Regions from separate parts of the Streptomyces sp. NPDC049837 genome, predicted to be linked through region 3. Evidence: riboswitches for the same ligand, from Rfam matches in the RefSeq annotation. Region 3 holds a riboswitch; each other region holds the start of a gene.
What was found. A riboswitch is a leader RNA that binds a small molecule or an ion and turns the genes downstream of it on or off. The one in region 3 is predicted to bind cobalamin.
Positions count from the first base shown of each region.

Region 1: another riboswitch for cobalamin. It lies ahead of AB0J57_RS09905 (ribonucleoside-diphosphate reductase subunit alpha); the one in region 3 lies ahead of AB0J57_RS06365 (ABC transporter substrate-binding protein).
Region 2: another riboswitch for cobalamin. It lies ahead of AB0J57_RS07200 (energy-coupling factor ABC transporter permease); the one in region 3 lies ahead of AB0J57_RS06365 (ABC transporter substrate-binding protein).
Region 4: another riboswitch for cobalamin. It lies ahead of AB0J57_RS02545 (ABC transporter substrate-binding protein); the one in region 3 lies ahead of AB0J57_RS06365 (ABC transporter substrate-binding protein).

Region 1 covers NZ_JBFAMP010000003.1:434,565-439,199, reverse strand. Annotated here, with positions in the region: gene AB0J57_RS09905 (ribonucleoside-diphosphate reductase subunit alpha) at 1-2,095, opposite strand, end outside; cobalamin riboswitch at 2,233-2,373, opposite strand; gene AB0J57_RS09900 (GNAT family N-acetyltransferase) at 2,411-2,914, opposite strand; gene AB0J57_RS09895 (YbdD/YjiX family protein) at 3,019-3,231, opposite strand; gene AB0J57_RS09890 (carbon starvation CstA family protein) at 3,252-4,635, opposite strand, start outside.
Region 2 covers NZ_JBFAMP010000002.1:593,560-598,194, reverse strand. Annotated here, with positions in the region: gene dhaK (dihydroxyacetone kinase subunit DhaK) at 1-846, shown strand, start outside; gene dhaL (dihydroxyacetone kinase subunit DhaL) at 855-1,469, shown strand; gene dhaM (dihydroxyacetone kinase phosphoryl donor subunit DhaM) at 1,466-1,870, shown strand; cobalamin riboswitch at 1,909-2,154, shown strand; gene AB0J57_RS07200 (energy-coupling factor ABC transporter permease) at 2,184-2,867, shown strand; gene AB0J57_RS07195 (energy-coupling factor ABC transporter substrate-binding protein) at 2,864-3,307, shown strand; gene cbiQ (cobalt ECF transporter T component CbiQ) at 3,314-4,063, shown strand; gene AB0J57_RS07185 (ATP-binding cassette domain-containing protein) at 4,060-4,635, shown strand, end outside.
Region 3 covers NZ_JBFAMP010000002.1:397,686-402,320, reverse strand. Annotated here, with positions in the region: gene AB0J57_RS06375 (acyl-CoA dehydrogenase) at 1-359, shown strand, start outside; gene AB0J57_RS06370 ((2Fe-2S)-binding protein) at 334-1,203, opposite strand; cobalamin riboswitch at 1,180-1,365, shown strand; gene AB0J57_RS06365 (ABC transporter substrate-binding protein) at 1,395-2,453, shown strand; gene AB0J57_RS06360 (iron ABC transporter permease) at 2,450-3,553, shown strand; gene AB0J57_RS06355 (ABC transporter ATP-binding protein) at 3,550-4,368, shown strand; gene AB0J57_RS06350 (oxygenase MpaB family protein) at 4,626-4,635, shown strand, end outside.
Region 4 covers NZ_JBFAMP010000001.1:550,462-555,096, forward strand. Annotated here, with positions in the region: gene AB0J57_RS02530 (MarR family winged helix-turn-helix transcriptional regulator) at 1-91, opposite strand, end outside; gene AB0J57_RS02535 (ABC transporter ATP-binding protein) at 177-959, opposite strand; gene AB0J57_RS02540 (iron chelate uptake ABC transporter family permease subunit) at 956-1,969, opposite strand; gene AB0J57_RS02545 (ABC transporter substrate-binding protein) at 1,966-2,997, opposite strand; cobalamin riboswitch at 3,036-3,232, opposite strand; gene AB0J57_RS02550 (class II fructose-bisphosphate aldolase) at 3,250-4,083, opposite strand; gene AB0J57_RS02555 (ROK family protein) at 4,071-4,635, opposite strand, start outside.

The DNA of each region.
Region 1 (4,635 bases), on a different contig from region 3:
GACCGCGCTGCGGGATCTCCCAGGCCGTCCGGTACAGCTCGCGCACCTCGGCCGGGATCCAGGTGAAGCCCTGCACCGAGCCGCTCGACTCGCGCAGCGCCTCACGGGTCTGGGCGTCCCACACGCCGAGCCGCTTCAGCTCCTCCACCAGGTAGGAGTTGACCTGGAGGAACTCGCCCGACAGCGTCTCGCGCTTGAAGAGGTTGGAGACCTGCGGCTCGACGCACTCGTACACGCCCGCGATCGAGGCGATCGTGGCGGTCGGAGCGATGGCGAGGAGCAGCGAGTTGCGCATGCCGACGGCGGCGATCCGCTCGCGCAGGGCCGCCCAGCGCTCCGGCCAGGTCAGCTCCACGTCGTAGTGGTCGGGGTGCAGCACCCCGCGCGCCGTCCGGGTCTTCTCCCAGGCGGGCAGCGGGCCGTTGCGCTCGGCGAGGTCGGCCGACGCCTCGTACGCGGCGAGCATGATCCGCTCGGCGATGCGCGTCGACAGGGCACGCGCCTCGGGGGAGTCGAACGGCAGTTGCAGCTTGAAGAAGACGTCCTGGAGGCCCATGGCGCCGAGGCCCACCGGCCGCCACTTGGCGTTGGACCGCCCGGCCTGCTCGGTCGGGTAGAAGTTGATGTCGACGACCCGGTCCAGGAACGTGACGGCCGTACGGACGGTCTCGTCAAGCCGCTCCCAGTCGATGTCCCCGCCGCTGACGAACGCGCCCAGGTTGACCGAGCCCAGGTTGCACACGGCCGTCTCGCCGTCGTCCGTGACCTCGAGGATCTCGGTGCACAGGTTGGAGGAGTGGACCGTGTGGCCCGGCTCGGCGGTCTGGTTGGCCGTACGGTTCGAGGCGTCCTTGAACGTCATCCAGCCGTTGCCGGTCTGCGCCAGGGTGCGCATCATCCGGCCGTACAGGTCACGGGCCGGCATGGTCTTCCGGGCCAGCCCCCTGGCCTCGGCGGCGCGGTAGGCGGCGTCGAACTCGTCGCCCCACAGGTCGACCAGCTCCGGCACGTCGACGGGCGAGAACAGCGACCACTCGGCGTCGGCGTTGACCCGGCGCATGAACTCGTCCGGAATCCAGTGCGCCAGGTTCAGGTTGTGCGTACGCCGGGCGTCCTCACCGGTGTTGTCGCGCAGCTCCAGGAACTCCTCGATGTCCGCGTGCCACGTCTCCAGGTACACGGCCGCCGCGCCCTTGCGCCGCCCGCCCTGGTTCACGGCCGCGACGGAGGCGTCCAGCGTCTTCAGGAACGGCACGATGCCGTTGGAGTGCCCGTTGGTGCCGCGGATCAGCGAACCGCGCGCCCGGATGCGGGAGTACGACAGGCCGATGCCGCCCGCGTGCTTCGACAGCCGCGCCACCTGGTGGTAGCGGTCGTAGATGGAGTCCAGCTCGTCCAGCGGCGAGTCCAGCAGGTAGCACGAGGACATCTGCGGGTGGCGCGTACCGGAGTTGAACAGCGTGGGGGAGGAGGGCAGGTAGTCGAGCCGGCTCATCAGCCCGTACAGGGACGCCACCTCGTCCAGGGCGCGCACCGAGTCGTCCTCGGCCAGCCCGGCCGCCACCCGCAGCATGAAGTGCTGCGGCGTCTCGATCACCTTGCGCGTGATCGGGTGCCGGAGCAGGTAGCGCGAGTACAGCGTCCGCAGCCCGAAGTATCCGAACCGGTCGTCGGCGGCCGAGTCGATCAGCGCGTCCATCCGGTCGGCGTGGGCCGTCACGAACGCGGCCGTACGGTCCGCGATCAGACCCTCCCGGTGCCCCACAGCCACCGACGCCGAGAACGACACCGCGCCCTGCCCGGCCGCCTCCTCCGTGATCGTCCGGGTCAGCAGCCGCGCCGCGAGCCGGGAGTACGCGGGGTCCTCGGAGATCAGCCCGGCGGCCGCCTCGGTGGCGAGCTCGCGCAGCTCCGCCTCGTCCGAACCGGCGTGGCGGCCCCGCAGCGCGGCGGCGGCGACCCGGCCCGGGTCGGTGTCGGGCAGGTCGGCGGTGAGGTCGGTCAGGGTCCGCAGCAGTACGGTCCCGGGTCCGTCCGTCTCCGTCGTGTCCGTGACTGCGACTGCTGAAACCGGATCGGCTGGCGCGATGGTCACGTGGGGGCTCTCCCTCGCTCGGCTCGGGGCCACCGCGGACGCGGGCAGGGGAGCGGGCGCACCCGGGCACAGGGTGCGGGGCACCGCGTCCACCGGCCCATTCCGCGAGGCCCGGACGTCTGGGCACCCGGGCCGGACGGTCCGGGCGCGCTGTCGGCAGGTCTTCGGACTCGTACGTACACAAAGGCACACCAACACACCGTTGCGGGACAGTTCCGGATTTCCACCGGATTCCCCTGCGGCGACAGCGAGGACGAGCATACATGTGGGGGGCGCGAGTTGAGGCACCCCCCACATGTTGTGTCGGTCGCAGCCTCAGAGGGCCAGCGCGTACGTGGGGAGGGTCACGCCCGGGACGGGCCGCACGTCCCTCTCCGGGGTGCGGACGAACCCCAGCCGCTCGTAGATCCGGTGCGCCGCCCGCATGGACGCCTGCGTGGACAGCACCAGCCGCGCGCACCCCTCCACCGCCCGCGCCCGCTCCACGCACGCCCGTACGAGCGCCTCGCCCGCGCCCCGCCGCCGTGCCTCCCGGGCCACCGCGAGCATCCGCAGCTCGGCCTCCCCGTCGCGGGCCAGGTCCGCCCACGGATCGCCGCCCCGCGCGACGAACGTCACCCCGCCCAGCACCCGTTCGTCCCGCTCCACGGCCACGAGCACCTCCGCCCCGGCGGCCCGCCGGGCCACGTCCCGCAGCTCGATCAGGTACTCGTCGCTCTCCCCGAAGGCCAGGAGCCCGTCCCCGAGGTACGCCTGGGCCGTGATGTCGGCGAGCGTCCCGTGTTCCTCGGGCCGTACCGCCCTGATGGTGATGTCCATGGTCCGAGTGTGGAGGGGTACGGCGACGGGCCGCCGCATTTCCGTCCCCGGAAACACGGCGGCCCGTCGTGCGGTCACCCGCTCAGCAGTACGTCAGCAGCACCTCAGCAGCAGCGGAACCCGTCGCGCGGGTCGGCCTCCCGCGCGTCGGTGCGCCTGCGCTCGAACTCGCGCCGGGTCATCACCTCGGCGCCCGGGTCGCAGCGCCGGGCGTGGGCGACGTACGCGTCGTACGCGCCCTCGCCGGACACCTCGCGGACGTACCAGCGCACCCACCTGACGGCGCGTCGCAGGCGGCCGTCCGGCCGTGCGGTCACGGGGGGCCTCACCGCGGTCCTCACCGGGAGCCGGTCCCGGCCGGCACCTCGTCACCGCTGCCACCGTCCTTGCGGATGCCGCCCTCGGGGCCGAGCCCGGCGGCCACCAGCTCGGCCTTCTCCTCCGCCGTGGGGAAGAGCCCGGCGGGCGCGACGAGCCTGGACGGGGTGTACGGGACCTCGGAGAGCTTCACACCGGCCGGGTTGGTGATGGCCTTGTAGCAGACCCGTCCGGCGTCGGCGATCACCACGACGATGAGGAGGGCGAACAGGGCGGAGAGGACGCCGTCGACCGTGGAGTTGGTGACGACGGTGTGCATGTCGTCCATCGACTTCGCGGGCGGCAGCACCTGCCCGGAGTCGATGCCCGCCTGGTACTTGTCCCGCTGGGCGAAGAAGCCCACCCGCGGGTCCGCCGAGAAGATCTTCTGCCAGCTCGCGGTGAGCGTGACCGCCACGTCCCAGGCGAGCGGCACGGCGGTGACCCAGGCCCACTTCAGGCGGCCCGACTTGACGAGCAGGGTCGTGCAGACGGCCAGCGCCACGGCGGCCAGGAGCTGGTTGGCGATGCCGAACAGCGGGAAGAGCTGGTTGATGCCGCCCAGCGGGTCGTGCACGCCCACCCAGAGGAAGTAGCCCCAGCCGCCGACGACGGCCGCGCTGGCGAACCAGACGCCCGGCTTCCAGCTCACCTGCTTGAAGGGCTTGTAGAGGTTGCCGAGCGTGTCCTGGAGCATGAAGCGGCCCACACGGGTGCCGGCGTCCAGCGTCGTCAGGATGAACAGCGCCTCGAACATGATGGCGAAGTGGTACCAGAACGCCTTCATGGTGGCGCCGCCGAACACCGCGGAGAAGATCTCCGACATGCCGAGCGCGAAGGTCGGCGCGCCTCCGGTCCGGGACAGCAGTGACGCCTCCTCGACGTCCGCCGCGGCCTTCGCGAGCTGGTCGGGGGAGATGGTGAAGCCGAAGTTGGACACGGCTTCGGCGGCGGACTGCACCGTGGTGCCGACCACGCCCGCCGGGGAGTTGACGGCGAAGAAGAGACCGGGGTCGATGATGCAGGCCGCGATCATCGCCATGACGGCGACGAAGGACTCGGTGAGCATGGACCCGTACCCGATCATCCGGATCTGGGTCTCCTTCTGGACCATCTTCGGGGTGGTGCCCGAGGAGACCAGGGAGTGGAAGCCGGACAGAGCGCCGCACGCGATGGTGATGAAGACGAACGGGAACATCGAGCCCGCGAAGACCGGACCGTCGCCACGGCTCGCGAAGTCGGTGACGGCCGGCATCTTCAGGGTCGGCATGGCGAGGAAGACGCCGGCGGCGAGGAGCGCGATCGTGCCGACCTTCATGAAGGTCGAGAGGTAGTCGCGCGGGGCGAGCAGCAGCCACACCGGC
Region 2 (4,635 bases), 200 kb from region 3:
TCGGGGGGCGGGTCCGGGCACGAGCCGCTGCACGCCGGGTTCGTCGGGCCGGGGATGCTGGCGGCCGCCTGTCCCGGCGAGGTGTTCACCTCCCCCGTGCCGGACCAGATGGTGCGGGCGGCGGCGGCCGTGGACAGCGGGCAGGGCGTGCTGTTCGTCGTCAAGAACTACACCGGCGACGTCCTGAACTTCGAGATGGCGGCCGAGCTCGCCGAGGACGAGGGCGTGCAGGTCGCCAAGGTCCTGGTGGACGACGACGTGGCCGTGTCGGACAGTACGTACACGGCGGGGCGGCGCGGGACCGGAGCGACGCTGTTCGTGGAGAAGATCGCGGGCGCGGCCGCCGAGGAGGGTGCCCCGCTGGAGCGGGTGGAGGCGATCGCCCGCCGGGTGAACGCGAGTTCGCGCAGTTTCGGCGTGGCGCTGAGCGCCTGCTCCACGCCCGCGAAGGGCAGCCCGACGTTCGACCTGCCACCCGGTGAGCTGGAGTTGGGCATCGGGATCCACGGCGAGCCGGGCCGGGAGCGGCGGCCCATGATGACCGCGCGGGAGATCGCCGACTTCGCGGTGGACGCCGTGCTGGAGGACCTGAGGCCGAGCGGCCCGGTGATGGTGCTCGTCAACGGCATGGGGGCGACGCCGTTGCTGGAGCTGTACGGGTTCAACGCCGAGGTCCAGCGGGTGCTGGGCGAGCGGGGCGTGGCCGTGGCCCGTACGCTGGTCGGCAACTACGTGACCTCGCTCGACATGGCCGGCTGCTCGGTGACCCTGTGCCAGGCGGACGAGGAAATGCTGCGGCTGTGGGACGCGCCGGTGCGGACGGCCGCACTGCGGTGGGGAATGTGAGGCCCGTGATGCTCGACGCGGAGTTCTTCCGGCGCTGGATGACGACCGCGGCCGCCGCCGTGGACCGGGAGGCCGGCCGGCTCACCGAGCTGGACTCGGCGATCGGTGACGCCGACCACGGGGCCAATCTGCAACGCGGTTTCGCCGCGGTGGTCAAGGCCCTGGAGGACGAGCCGCCCGGCACGCCGGGGGCCGTGCTCACGCTCGCGGGGCGGCAGCTCATCTCGACGGTCGGCGGCGCGTCGGGTCCCTTGTACGGGACGCTGCTGCGGCGCACCGGCAAGGCGCTGGGCGACGCCGCCGAGGTGGCGCCGGTGCAGCTCGCCGAGGCGCTGCGCGCGGGTGTGGCGGCGGTGGCGCAGCTCGGCGGGGCGGCGGCCGGGGACAAGACGATGCTGGACGCGCTGGAGCCGGCCGTCGAGTCGCTGGCCGAGTCGCTCGGCGAGTCGTTCGCGGCGGCGGCCGAGGCCGCGAACCAGGGCGCCCTCGCGACCGTACCGATGCTCGCCCGCAAGGGCAGGGCCAGCTATCTCGGTGAGCGCAGCGTAGGTCACCAGGACCCGGGCGCCACGTCCTCGGCCCTGCTGATCGCCGCCCTCGCCGAGGCGGAGGGCACGCGGTGAGCGCGCGGGTGGGCATCGTGCTCGTCTCGCACAGCGCGGCGGTCGCGTCGTCCGTCGCCGAGCTGGCCCGTGGCCTCGCGGGCGGCGGCGGGACGGTGCCGGTGGCGGCGGCGGGCGGCACTCCGGACGGGGGGCTCGGCACCAGCGCGGAGCTGATCACCCAGGCGGCGACGGAGGTCGACGGCGGGGCGGGCGTGGCCGTCCTGGTGGACCTGGGCAGCGCGGTCCTGACGGTGAAGGCCCTGCTCGCGGAGGGCGACGAGCTGCCCGACGGTACGCGGCTGGTGGACGCTCCTTTCGTGGAGGGCGCGGTGGCGGCGGTGGTCACCGCGTCGGCGGGCGGTGACCTGGACGCGGTGGTGACGGCCGCGTCGGAGGCGTACGGCTACCGCAAGGAGTGACGGCGTCCGGTGGGTGCAGCCGGTGCCCGCACCGGTGTGCGGGTTGTGATGTACCTGGTCAAAGCACTACTGTCGCAGGGCCTTGGTGTACGGGAAACCGGTGCGGTACCGGTGCGGCCCTCGCCACTGTGATCGGGAAGTCCGGCTCCACTCCCTGGGAATCCACCCCGGGAAGCCACTGGAACACCGCGGGAGACCGCGGGGTCCGGGAAGGCGGAGTCGCGGCGGCATGCCCCCATGCCATCCCGTCAGCCAGGAGACCGGCCAGGGCGCGTTGTCCATCCACGAGGTGCTGGAGAGGGTCTCCCACATCATGCATATCGCCGAGGGGTATCTGCCCCCTGCGCACGCGGTCGCCTGGACCGTCGCCGCCGCTCCCTTCGTCGCCCATGGCGTCCGGGCCCTGACCCGGGAGGTCAAGGCCAATCCCGAATCGACTCTCCTGCTCGGCGCGTCCGGTGCCTTCACCTTTGTCCTGTCCGCCCTGAAGATCCCTTCGGTGACGGGCAGTTGCTCGCACCCGACCGGTACGGGACTGGGCGCGATCCTGTTCCGGCCGCCGATCATGGCGGTGCTGGGCACCATCACGCTGCTCTTCCAGGCGCTGCTGCTGGCGCACGGCGGCCTGACGACCCTGGGCGCCAACGCCTTCTCGATGGCGATCGTCGGGCCGTGGGCGGGCTTCGGCACCTACTGGCTGCTGCGCCGCTTCGACGTGCCGCTGATGGTGAGCGTCTTCTTCGGCGCGTTCGTCGCCGACCTGTCCACGTACTGCGTCACCAGCGTGCAGCTCGCGCTGGCGTTCCCGGACCCGGGCAGCGGTGTCGCCGGTGCGCTGGCGAAGTTCGGCGGGATCTTCGCCGTCACGCAGATTCCGCTGGCCGTCAGCGAGGGCCTGCTCACCGTGCTGGTGATGCGGCTGCTGATGCAGTCCAGCAAGGGCGATCTGGCCCGCCTCGGTGTCCTGCCGGTGAAGAAGGAGGCCGTGGTCCGATGAGCCGTAACGCCAGGATCAACACACTGCTGCTGCTCGTCGTGGTGGCGCTCGCCGTCCTCCCGCTCGCGCTGGGCATGGGCGACCACAAGGAGGAGCCGTTCACGGGCGCCGACGCCCAGGCCGAGACGGCCATCACCGAGCTGAAGCCGGATTACGAGCCGTGGTTCAGCCCGCTGTACGAACCGCCGTCGGGTGAGGTGGAGTCCGCGCTGTTCGCGCTCCAGGCCGCCATCGGGGCGGGCGTGCTGGCGTACTACTTCGGTCTGCGGCGCGGTCGCCGGCAGGGCGAGGCGCAGGCGCGCGCGGGCGCCGGCACGGCCGATGCCGGTGCCTCGGACGCCAAGGCCGCGGACGTGGCGGTGGCAACCGAGGGCGCCTCGCTCGCTGACGCGGGCGGCGCCGACGCCCCGGGCGCCGGCGACCGGCAGCCCTCCGCGTAGCCGCCGGTGCTGCCGATCGACGCGGCGGCGCACAGCAGTCGCTGGCGCCGCCGTCACCCGTGCGAGAAGGCCGTGCTCGGCTTCGGCCTGACGGTGCTGGCGATCTGTCTGCCGCCGTGGCCGGGTGCCGTCCTGGTGGCGGCCGCCACCCTGGCGGTGCTGCTCGGCCCGGCCGGGGTCGCGCCCCGGCAGTTGTGGCGGGCGTGGCGCATCCCGCTCGGCTTCTGCGTGACGGGCGCGGTGCCGCTGCTGTTCCAGGTGGGCGGGGCGGGCGGGCTGGTCTCGCCGGCACCGGACGGGCCGGTGCACGCGGGACAGTTGCTGCTGCGCACGTCGGCGGCCTCGCTGGGCGTGCTGCTGTTCGCGTTCACCACGCCGGTGTCCGACGTGCTGCCCCGGCTGGTGCGGGCCGGGGTGCCGGCCGCGGTGGTGGACGTGGCGCTGGTGATGTACCGGATCAGTTTCCTGCTGCTGGACGCGGTGCGGCGGGTCCGGGAGGCGCAGACGGCGCGGCTCGGGCTGACCAGCCGGGCGGCCGCCTGGCGTTCACTCGCGGGCCTGGGCGCGACGGCGTTCGTGCGCGCCTTCGACCGGGCGGCGCGGCTCCAGACGGGGCTGGCCGGGCGCGGTTACGACGGCACGCTGCGGGTGCTGGTGCCGCGGGCGGTCGTTTCCGGGCGGTTCCTGGGCGCGAGCGGGGCGCTGCTGGCGGGTCTCGTCGCCCTCACCTACGTACTCGAAAGGCTGCTGCCGTGACTCCTTCCGCCGTCGTGGAGCTCGTCGGTGCGGGGTACGCCTACGAGGACGGCCCCGCCGTCCTCCGGGGCGTCGACTTCGCCGTGCCCGAGGGACGGTCCATCGCGCTGCTCGGCCGCAACGGCAGCGGCAAGACGACGATGCTGCGGCTGCTGAGCGGTGGCCTGCGGTGCGCGAGCGGGCGGCTGCGCCTGGAGGGGCGGGACGTGTCGTACGACAGGGCGGGGCTGACCCGCCTCCGTACGACGGTGCAGCTCGTCGTGCAGGACCCGGACGACCAGCTCTTCGCGGCGTCCGTGGGCCAGGACGTGTCGTTCGGCCCGATGAACCTGGGTCTTTCGGAGCCGGAGGTGCGCGAGCGGGTGCGCGAGGCCCTGGAGGCGCTGGACATCACGGCGCTGGAGGACCGCCCGACGCACCTGCTGTCGTACGGGCAGCGCAAGCGGGCCGCCATCGCGGGCGCGGTCGCCATGCGGCCCCGGGTCCTCGTGCTCGACGAGCCGACGGCCGGCCTCGACCCGCACGGCCAGGAACGGCTGCTGACCGTCCTGGACCGGCTGGGCGCCTCCGGC
Region 3 (4,635 bases):
GCCGGCTGCCCGCCACCGGCCCGGACGTCCTCCTCGCGTTCGGGGAACTGGCCTCGGCGGCCCGGACCGCCGCGGCCGTCGTCGAACGGGCGACGGCGGCGATGGCCGGCGCCCTGGAGGCGGGACCGCACATCGACGCGGACGAGCCCGCCGACGTCGCCGCCCTCGTCGCCACGGCCGAGACGGTCACGGCCGAGGCCGCCCTGCACATCACCACGCGGGTGCCGGAACTCGCCGACGCCCCCGGCCTCGACCGGTTCTGGCGCAACGCCCGCGTCCTGACGGCCGACCGCTCCACGGCTCACCGGCTCCGCGACATCGGTGAGCACTACCTCAACGGGGCGTACCGGCCGGGTTGAGGACGCACTCGGCGCAGTAACCGGCTCCGGGCACGCGGTAGTAGAGGCAGCAGCTACGGCGCCGGTACGTCAGCGGCCTGGCGGTGAAGGCGCCGGCGCTGGCGAGCGGTTCGCGTGCCAGCAGGGCGGTGACCAGCGGCAGCGGGGGGTAGGGTGCCTCGGGGGCATGGGCGGTGAGCACCCGGACGGCGCCGATGAGCGCGGAGGCGGCGTTGCCCCGCAACACGTGCGGGGACAGCGCGGAGTGCTCCCGCAGCGCGTCGCCCAGCGGCAGCAGGTTGCGTACGACGACGGTCCCGTGCAGGGCCAGGGGCAGGTCGTCACCCGCCACCCAGGACACCTCCGGCAGCCACAGGTCGATCGGGCCGGACTCGGCCGGGCGCCACCACAGGCGGTCGGGCGCGAGGTCGGGCGCGCGCCCGGTGAGCGCGGCGGTGGCCAGGGCGACCGACCACAGCCGGGCGGCCGTCCCGATGTGCAGGGTCGAGGCGGCGACCCGCCGCTGCCCGGCCCCGAGCCGCTGCCCGGTGCCGAGCCGCCGGCCGACCGCCGCCACGTACGCGTCCAGCGCCCCGTCCCGGTCCGTGTACAGGTCGGTGAGCGGCCGGAAGCGTGCGGCGTCGGCGCGGGGCCCCCACGCCACGGCGAAGTAGGGGCCGACGGCTCGGACCCGTGCGAGGACGTCGGGGCTGGGACCGCCGTCCGGCGACGATCCGTCACACACGCGCGGGCACACGGGTGCCACCGTCCTCTCGGTCGTGGGGTCGAAGGCAGGATGGCAGAAGCACCGCGCCGCACACCAGGTCCGCCCGGTGTCACCGGCCACGTAGTATCGCCTGGTCATCACCGCGACGGGAGACAGGAAGCCGGTGCGATTCCGGCACGGTCCCGCCACTGTGACCGGGGAGTGGAACCCTTCGAGAAGGCCACTGCGCACCACGCGCGGGAAGGCCGGGGGAACGTCGATCCGGGAGTCAGGACACTGGCCTGTCGCGGGCCCGTTCCGAGGAGCGCGGACTCCCCAGGAGGCTTTACGTGTACGACGGCACGCCCCGTCCCCATTTGTTCCCCCGTTCCCTTTTCTCCCCCGCCCGCCCGCGCCGCCGCGCCGGGCGCGCCGTGGCGCTGGCCGTCGCCCTGTCGGCGACCCTGCTGGCCGGCTGCGGCGGCCCCGAGCGGGCAGCCGACGACCGGAAGGCCACCGCGCCGTCCGGGCAGGGCTTCCCGGTCACCATCGACAATTGCGGCACCCGCACGACGTACGACAAGCCGCCCTCCCGGGTGGTCACCATCCACCAGCACCCGGCCGAACTGATGCTGGCACTGGGGCTGAAGGACCGGATGGTCGGCACCGCCTTCCCCGACTCTGCCGTCCTGCCCCAGTTCCGGAAGGACTTCGAGGCCATCCCGGAGCTGGCGGAGAAGGAACCGTCCTTCGAGAAGGTCCTGGAGGCCGGGCCGGACTTCGTCTACGGCGGCTACGGCAGCGCGTTCGCCGAGAACGAGGGCCGCTCCCGCAAGGCGTTCGCCGACGCGGGCATCGACACCTACCTCAACCGCGAGTACTGCGGGAAGAAGCGGGTGTCCATGCAGGACACCTACGACGAGATCCGCACCATCGGCTCGGTCTTCGGCGTGCGGGACCGCGCCGACCGGCTCGTCGCCGACCTCCAGGGACGTATCGCCAGGACCACCGAGGCGGTGAAGGGCGCGCCCGCCGTGCCCGTGTTCGTGTACGACAGCGGCGACAAGTCGGCGTTCACGGCGGGCGGCAAGAGCCTGGGCACCGAGATCATCCGGCTGGCCGGCGGCCGGAACGTCTTCGACGACCTCGACGAGGTCTTCGGGGACGCCTCCTGGGAGCAGGTCGTGGCCCGCAAGCCCGAGGTGATCGCCATCTACGACTACGCGGGCGCCGACAACGTGGAGCGGAAGAAGAAGTTCCTGCTCTCGCAGCCGGCCCTCGCGGACGTCCCGGCCGTGAAGAACAAGCGGTTCGTGGTGCTGCCGCTGACCGCGACCCTGGTCGGCGTACGGCCGCCGTACGCGGTCGAGGACCTGGCGCGCGCACTGCACCCGGAGAGGTTCCGGTGACGGGCCCGGCGAAGGCCACGACCGGTCCCGCGCCCACCGGCCGCCCGCAGCGGCGGAGCGAACCCGCCTTCGCCGTGACCCTTGCCGTCCTCGGCGTCCTGCTCCTGGCGTCGGTCACGGCGGGCATGGCCATCGGTTCGGTCCACGTACCGCCCGGCGAGGTGTGGGGCATCGTGACGCACGCGCTGGGCGCCGACTGGTCGGAGCCGGTGTGGTCCCGGGCGCGCGAGACGATCGTCCTGGACGTGAGGGCGCCGCGTGTGCTCCTCGGGGCGGTGACGGGCGCCGGGCTCGCGGTGGTGGGCACCGCCATGCAGGCGCTGGTGCGCAACCCGCTCGCGGAGCCGTACCTGCTGGGTGTGTCGTCGGGCGCGTCGCTGGGTGCCGTCGTGGTGATCGTCTTCGGGGTGAGCCTGTTCGGGCCGGTGTCGCTGTCGGTGGCCGCGTTCGCCGGGGCGCTGCTCACGCTGCTGCTCGTGTACAGCACGGCGCGCGCAGGCGGCCGTATCACCTCGGTGCGGCTCGTGCTGTCGGGCGTGGCCGTCGCGGCGGTGCTCACGGCCGTGATGGACCTGCTGCTGCTCACCTCCGACCGGGGCAACGAGGCGCGTGCCGTGCTCGCCTGGACGCTCGGCGGCCTGGGCGGCGTCCAGTGGGGCACGCTGTGGCTGCCGGCCGCCGCCCTGCTGGCCGGCATCGGTGTCCTGCTGGTGCAGGCGCGCTCGCTGAACCTGCTGCTGGCGGGCGAGGAGGCGGCCACGACGATGGGGCTGGACGTGGCGCGGTTCCGGGCCCGGATGTTCGTCCTGCTGTCGCTGGTCACCGGCGTGCTGGTGGCGGCGGCCGGGCCGATCGGCTTCGTCGGCCTGATGCTGCCGCACATCGTGCGGCTCTTCGTCGGCGGGGACCACCGCCGGGTGCTGCCGACGGCCGCGCTGGCCGGGGCGGTGTTCCTCGTCTGGGCCGACATCGCCGCCCGTACGGTCGCCGCGCCGATGGAGATCCCCGTCGGTGTCCTGACGGCGCTGTGCGGCGGGCCGTTCTTCCTGTGGCTGATGCACCGGGACGCCCGGCGGGACACCGGCGGAGGTGTGGGATGACCGCGACCGAGCTGACCGTCGAGGGCGTCACGCTCAGCGCCGGAGCGCGCCGTCTCGTACGGGACGTGTCCCTGACCGCCCGGCCCGGTGAGGTGATCGGCCTGGTGGGTCCCAACGGCAGCGGCAAGTCCAGTCTGCTGCGCGCCGTTTACCGCGTCCTGCGCCCCGATTCCGGGTGCGTACGGGTGGACGGGGCCGACGCCTGGTCGCTGCCGGTGCGGCGGCTGGCCCGTACGCTGGCCGCGGTGGTGCAGGAGTCGGGCGCGGACTTCGACCTGACCGTGCGGGAGGTCGTCGCCATGGGCCGTACGCCGCACAAGCGGCTGCTGGACGGCGACACCGCCGAGGACGCCCGGTTCATCGCGGCGGCCCTCGCCTCGGTGGACGCGGCCGGCCTCGCCGACCGGTCCTTCGGCCGCCTTTCGGGCGGCGAACGCCAGCGGGTGCTCATCGCCCGCGCCCTGGCCCAGCGGCCCGCGCTGCTGGTGCTCGACGAACCGACCAACCACCTGGACGTCCGGCACCAGTTGGAGGTGCTCGGTCTCCTGCGGCGGCTCCCGGCGACGGTCCTGGTGGCGCTCCATGACCTGAACCTCGCCGCCTACTACTGCGACCGCCTCTACGTCCTGTGCGACGGCGAGGTCCACGCGTCCGGCCCGCCCGCCGAGGTGCTCACCGCGCGGCTGCTGGCCGAGGTGTACGGCGTGCGGGGCGAGGTGGCCGTCCATCCGCGCACCGGTGCGCCCCAGGTGACGTTCCTCCCCGAGGAGCCCGCCGAACGGGCCGGGACGGCGGTGGACCACCACGCCCCGTGATGGTGCGGTGCGGTTGCTACGCCGGGCCGGGCTCCCGGGGCCCGGCCCGGCGCCCCGGGGGGCCCGGCGTCACGACCGCGGCGCGGCGGAACGCGCCCCCTTCGTGCGCCGGGCGCACTTCCACGTACCCCTGATGGGGCATCGCGGGCCCGTCCTGGCAACGGAAAGATCGCGAACGGTGATCTTGCCCGACAGCCGGGCCGAGGGCCGGGGACCAGCGGCCCCATACCACTGACCAACGAGGACGGAGCGTCACTGTGGCATTGA
Region 4 (4,635 bases), on a different contig from region 3:
CGCCGCGGATGTATCCGATCACCGCGTCGTTGGCGACTCCGGTCCAGTAGCCGATCGGCTGCTTGGCCAGTTCCATGTCGGCGTGGTCCATGCCGTGTTCTCCCCTGGTCCGCACCCGTCGCCCTCATGCGACGCGGTGCATTGATCGCAACGTAGGACCTCAAGCGCGCTTCAGGTCAAGCGCCCTTGTGCGCCGGAGCGCCGAGCACCCGGATGTGCGGGCGTCCGGTCGCGTCGGGGTCGGTCACCTCTGCCCGTACGCCGTAGACGTCGGCGATCAGCGTCTCGGTCAGTACGTCCCGGGGTGTGCCCGTGGCGACGACCCGGCCTCGCCGGAGGACCACGACGTGGTCGCAGTACATCGCGGCGAGGTTGAGGTCGTGCAGGGCGACCACGCTGGTGATGGCGAGTGTGCGGACGAGGTGCAGCAGCTCGTGCTGGTGCTGGATGTCGAGGTGGTTGGTCGGCTCGTCGAGGAGGAGTTCGCGCGGCTCCTGTGCCAGGGCGCGGGCGATCTGGACGCGCTGGCGCTCGCCTCCGGAGAGGGTGTGCCAGGGCTGGTCGGCCCGGTCGGCGAGGCCGGTGCGTTCCAGGGCGTCGCCGACGGCCCGCTCGTCCGCCTCCGCCGGGGGCGCCCAGGGGCGCCGGTGCGGGATGCGCCCGAGCCGTACGACGTCGGTGACGGTCAGCTCGACGAGGGTGTCCGCCTGCTGTTCGACGACGGCCACCCGCCGGGCGACGTCCCTGCGGCGCAGGCTGCCCAGAGGCCTGCCGTCGAGGGTGACCACTCCGGAGGCGGGGGCCAGCACGCCGCAGAGGAGGCGCAACAGGGTGGACTTTCCCGAGCCGTTGGGGCCGAGGAGGCCGGTCATGACTCCGGGGGGCGGCGTGATGCTGACGCCGTCGAGGATCGGTGTGCCGGCGGCGGCGCGTGAGACGTGATCGGCGCTGAGGGTCATCGGTGGGCTCTCCGGGTGCGGTACAGGACGAGTACGAAGGCGGGCACGCCGACCAGTGAGGTCACGACGCCGACCGGCACCTCCTGCGGTTCGATGACGGTCCGGGCGAGGGTGTCGATCCACACCAGGAAGACGGCTCCGCCCAGCGCGGCGGCGGGCAGCAGCCGGGCGTGTCCGGGGCCGACGAGGGCGCGGGCGGCGTGCGGCAGCACCAGGCCGACGAAGCCGATGGCGCCGGCCGAGCTGACGAGGGCCGCCGTGAGCAGTGCGGTGACGCAGAGCAGCACCAGCCGCGCCCGGCCGACGTTCACGCCCAGGGTGGCTGCCGCGTCCTGGCCGAAGGCGAAGGCGTCCAGCGTCCTGCCGTGGGCCAGGCAGACGGCCAGCGTGAGGGCGAGGGCGGCCAGGCACAGCCACACGTCGGTCCAGCCGGCGCCGCTGAGCGAGCCGAGCAGCCAGAACAGCACGCCGCGCGTCGTTTCGGCGTCGGCGGACGTGACCACGACGAAGGAGGTGAGCGCGGAGAACAACTGCATCGCGGCGACGCCGGACAGCACGACCCGGTCGGTGGTTCCGCCCAGGGTATGGCTCAGCAGCAGCATCGCGGCGAACGAGCACACCGCGCCCACGAAGGCGCCCCCGGAGACGGACAGGGCTCCGCCGCCGGCACCGAGGACGACCACGACGACCGCTCCGGTGGAGGCCCCGGACGAGACACCCAGGACGAAGGGGTCGGCGAGCGGGTTGCGCAGCAGCGACTGCATCACCGCCCCGCACAGCGCCAGCCCGGCACCGCACACGGCGGCCAGCAGGGTGCGCGGCAGCCGCAGGTTCCACACGATCCCGTCGCGGATCGGTGTGAGGCCGGAGGCGTCCCCGCCGAGGTGGGACGCCACGACGGACCAGACGTCGGCGACGACGATGTCGGCCGGGCCGATGGTGATGGCGAGGGCGACGGACGCGGCGAGTGCCGCGAGCCCCGCCGCCGTTCGCAGCAGGGCGGCGGTCACTTAGACAGGCCGAACTCGCGGAGCGCGGCGGCGACCTGTTCGATGCCCTCCACCGTGCGGATGGTGGGGTTCATGGCCTGGCCGCTGAGGAGGACGTACCGCTTGTGCTTGACGGCGTCCATGTTCCTCGTGACCGGGTTGGACTCCAGGAACTCGATCTTCTTGGCGGCGCTCTCCCCGGTCTGGGCCTTGCGGGTGAGGTCGCCGATCACCAGGACGTCGGGGTTGCGGTCGGCCACGGTCTCCCAGTTGATCTGCGGCCATTCCTCGGTGGTGTCGTCGAAGACGTTCTTGGCGCCGACTTCGCGGGTGATGACGCCGGGGGCGCCGCAGCACCCGGCCATGTAGGGGGAGTTCGCGTCGGAGAACCAGTACAGCAGAGTGACCTTCGAGGCATCGAGTCCCTTGGTCGCCTTGGCGACACGCGACGTGAGGCTCGCGACCAGGTCCTCGCCGCGCTTCTCCTCACCGAAGACGCGGGCGAGGTCGCGTACCTCCCCGTACACGGTGTCCATGGTCAGCGGCTTGGTGCGGACGCCGTCACCGTCGCCGCTGTTGTCCTTGCCCACGCAGTCGGACGGGGAAAGGTAGGTGGGCACGCCGAGCTTCGCGAACTGCTCGCGCGTGGCCACGCCGCCCTTGCCGAGGGTGGAGGCGAACGAGGCGGCGACGAAGTCGGGTTCGGTGTCGAGGACCTTCTCGAAGGAGGGGTTGTTCTCGGCGAGCCGGGTCACGCCCGCGTTCGCCTTCTCCAGGCCCTTCATGACGGGGTCGGTCCAGGTGGCGGTTCCGGCCATCCGGTCGGCGAGACCGAGGGACAGCATGATCTCGGTGGTGCCCTGGTTGAGCGAGACGGCCCGGCGCGGCCCGTCCCCCTTGATCTCCACCTTCTGTCCGCAGTTGTCCAGTACGCGGATGCCGGCCTGCGCCGGTGAGGGGGACGTGCCGGAGGCACCCCCGCAGCCGGTCAGGAGGAGGGCTCCGCACAGGAGCGCGGCGAACGAGGCGGTCGGGCGTGTGATGGGCACAGCGAAGTCCTCAGCGTCGAGGGCCCATGCGCGGGGCCCGTCCGTACGTGTTCGCCAGCAGGTCTTCGGACTCGGGATCATCCGGGCGCGGCGCCTTCCCGGGCCGGTCTCCGGCCCAGTGGCTGTGGTTGCCACGCCCGTCACCCTCACCGCTGCGCGTCAGTTCCGGATTCGCACCGGATTCCCTGACTCACGTACACGCGTACGGAGTACGACTGGCCTGCGCAAGCTACCACGGGTGCCCACTCGCGCTCACGCGCCGAGGACTCCGAGCAGGCGGGTGACCTCATGGGCCATGGCCGTACGCCCGGCACCGAGGTAGTGGCGTGTGTCGGCCACCATGGGGTCCGCGTCGAGAGCCCGGCGGGCGGCGCCGGTGAAGACCCGGTTCAGGTGGGTGGCGATGTTGACCTTGGTCATGCCGTGGCCCACGGCCGTGGCGAGGCCGTGGTCCGCGACCCCCGACGAGCCGTGCAGCACCAGGGGTACGGGGACGGCGGTACGCAGCGCGGCGATCAGGGCGAAGTCCGGTGCGGCGTCGCGGGTGAGCATGGCGTGCGAGGTGCCCACGGCCACCGCCAGGGCGTCCACGCCCGTGGCCGCGACGAAGGCCGCCGCCTCGTCCGGGTCGGTGCGGGCGCCCGGGGCGTGCACGCCGTCCTTGCCGCCGACCTCGCCCAGTTCGGCCTCCACCCAGACACCGGACGCGTGGCAGCGGGCCCGTATGCCGGCCATGGCGCGGACGTTCTCCTCGTACGGCAGGGTCGATGCGTCGTACATCACCGACGTGAAGCCCAGCGACACCGCTTCGGCGACGAGCTCCGGCGAGGTCGCGTGGTCCAGGTGGACGGCCACCGGAACCGTCGCGGCGCGGGCGACGGCCAGCGTCGCCGTGCCGATCGGGGTGAGCGCGCCGTGGTAGCGGGCGGCGTTCTCGCTGATCTGGAGGACCACGGGGGCGCCCGCCGCTTCGGCGCCCGCCACGATGGCCTCGGCGTGTTCGAGCTGGATGACGTTGAAGGCCCCGACGCCCCTTCCGGCGCGTGCGGCGGGGGTGACGATGTCGGCCGTCCCTACGAGGGGCATGGTGCTTCTCCTGGTGTACGGGGCAGGGGCGTTGAGGGTGACGGCGACACCGCTCCCGAACGGCGGGCCAGGAGGTCCTGGGCGAGGTACGCCGCGCCCATGCAGCCCGCCCGGTCGCCGAGCCGGGCCGCGACGACCTGGGGCACGGCCCGGAAGCGGGCCTGGAACGTGAGGCGTTCGGCGAGCGCGGCGCGCAAGGGGGCGAGACAGGACTCGCCGGCCCCGGACAGGCCGCCGCCGATGACGACGCGCTCCGGGTCGTACAGGGTGATCGCGGTGGTCAGCGCGTCGGCGAGGGCCTCGACCGCCTCGGACCAGATGGCGGCGGCCTTGGCGTCCCCCGCTTGGGCCCGGCCCTGGACGTCCCTGGCGGTGATGCCGCACCGGCCGGTGGCACGGGAGTAGCGGCGGGCGATGGCGGAGGCGGACGCCACGGTCTCCAGGCAGCCCCGCGCGCCGCAGTGGCAGCGTTCTCCCCCGGGCCGCACCACGAGGTGCCCCAGCTCCCCGGCGCCGCCATGGCCACCGGTCAGGGCCCGGGCCCGGCCCCCG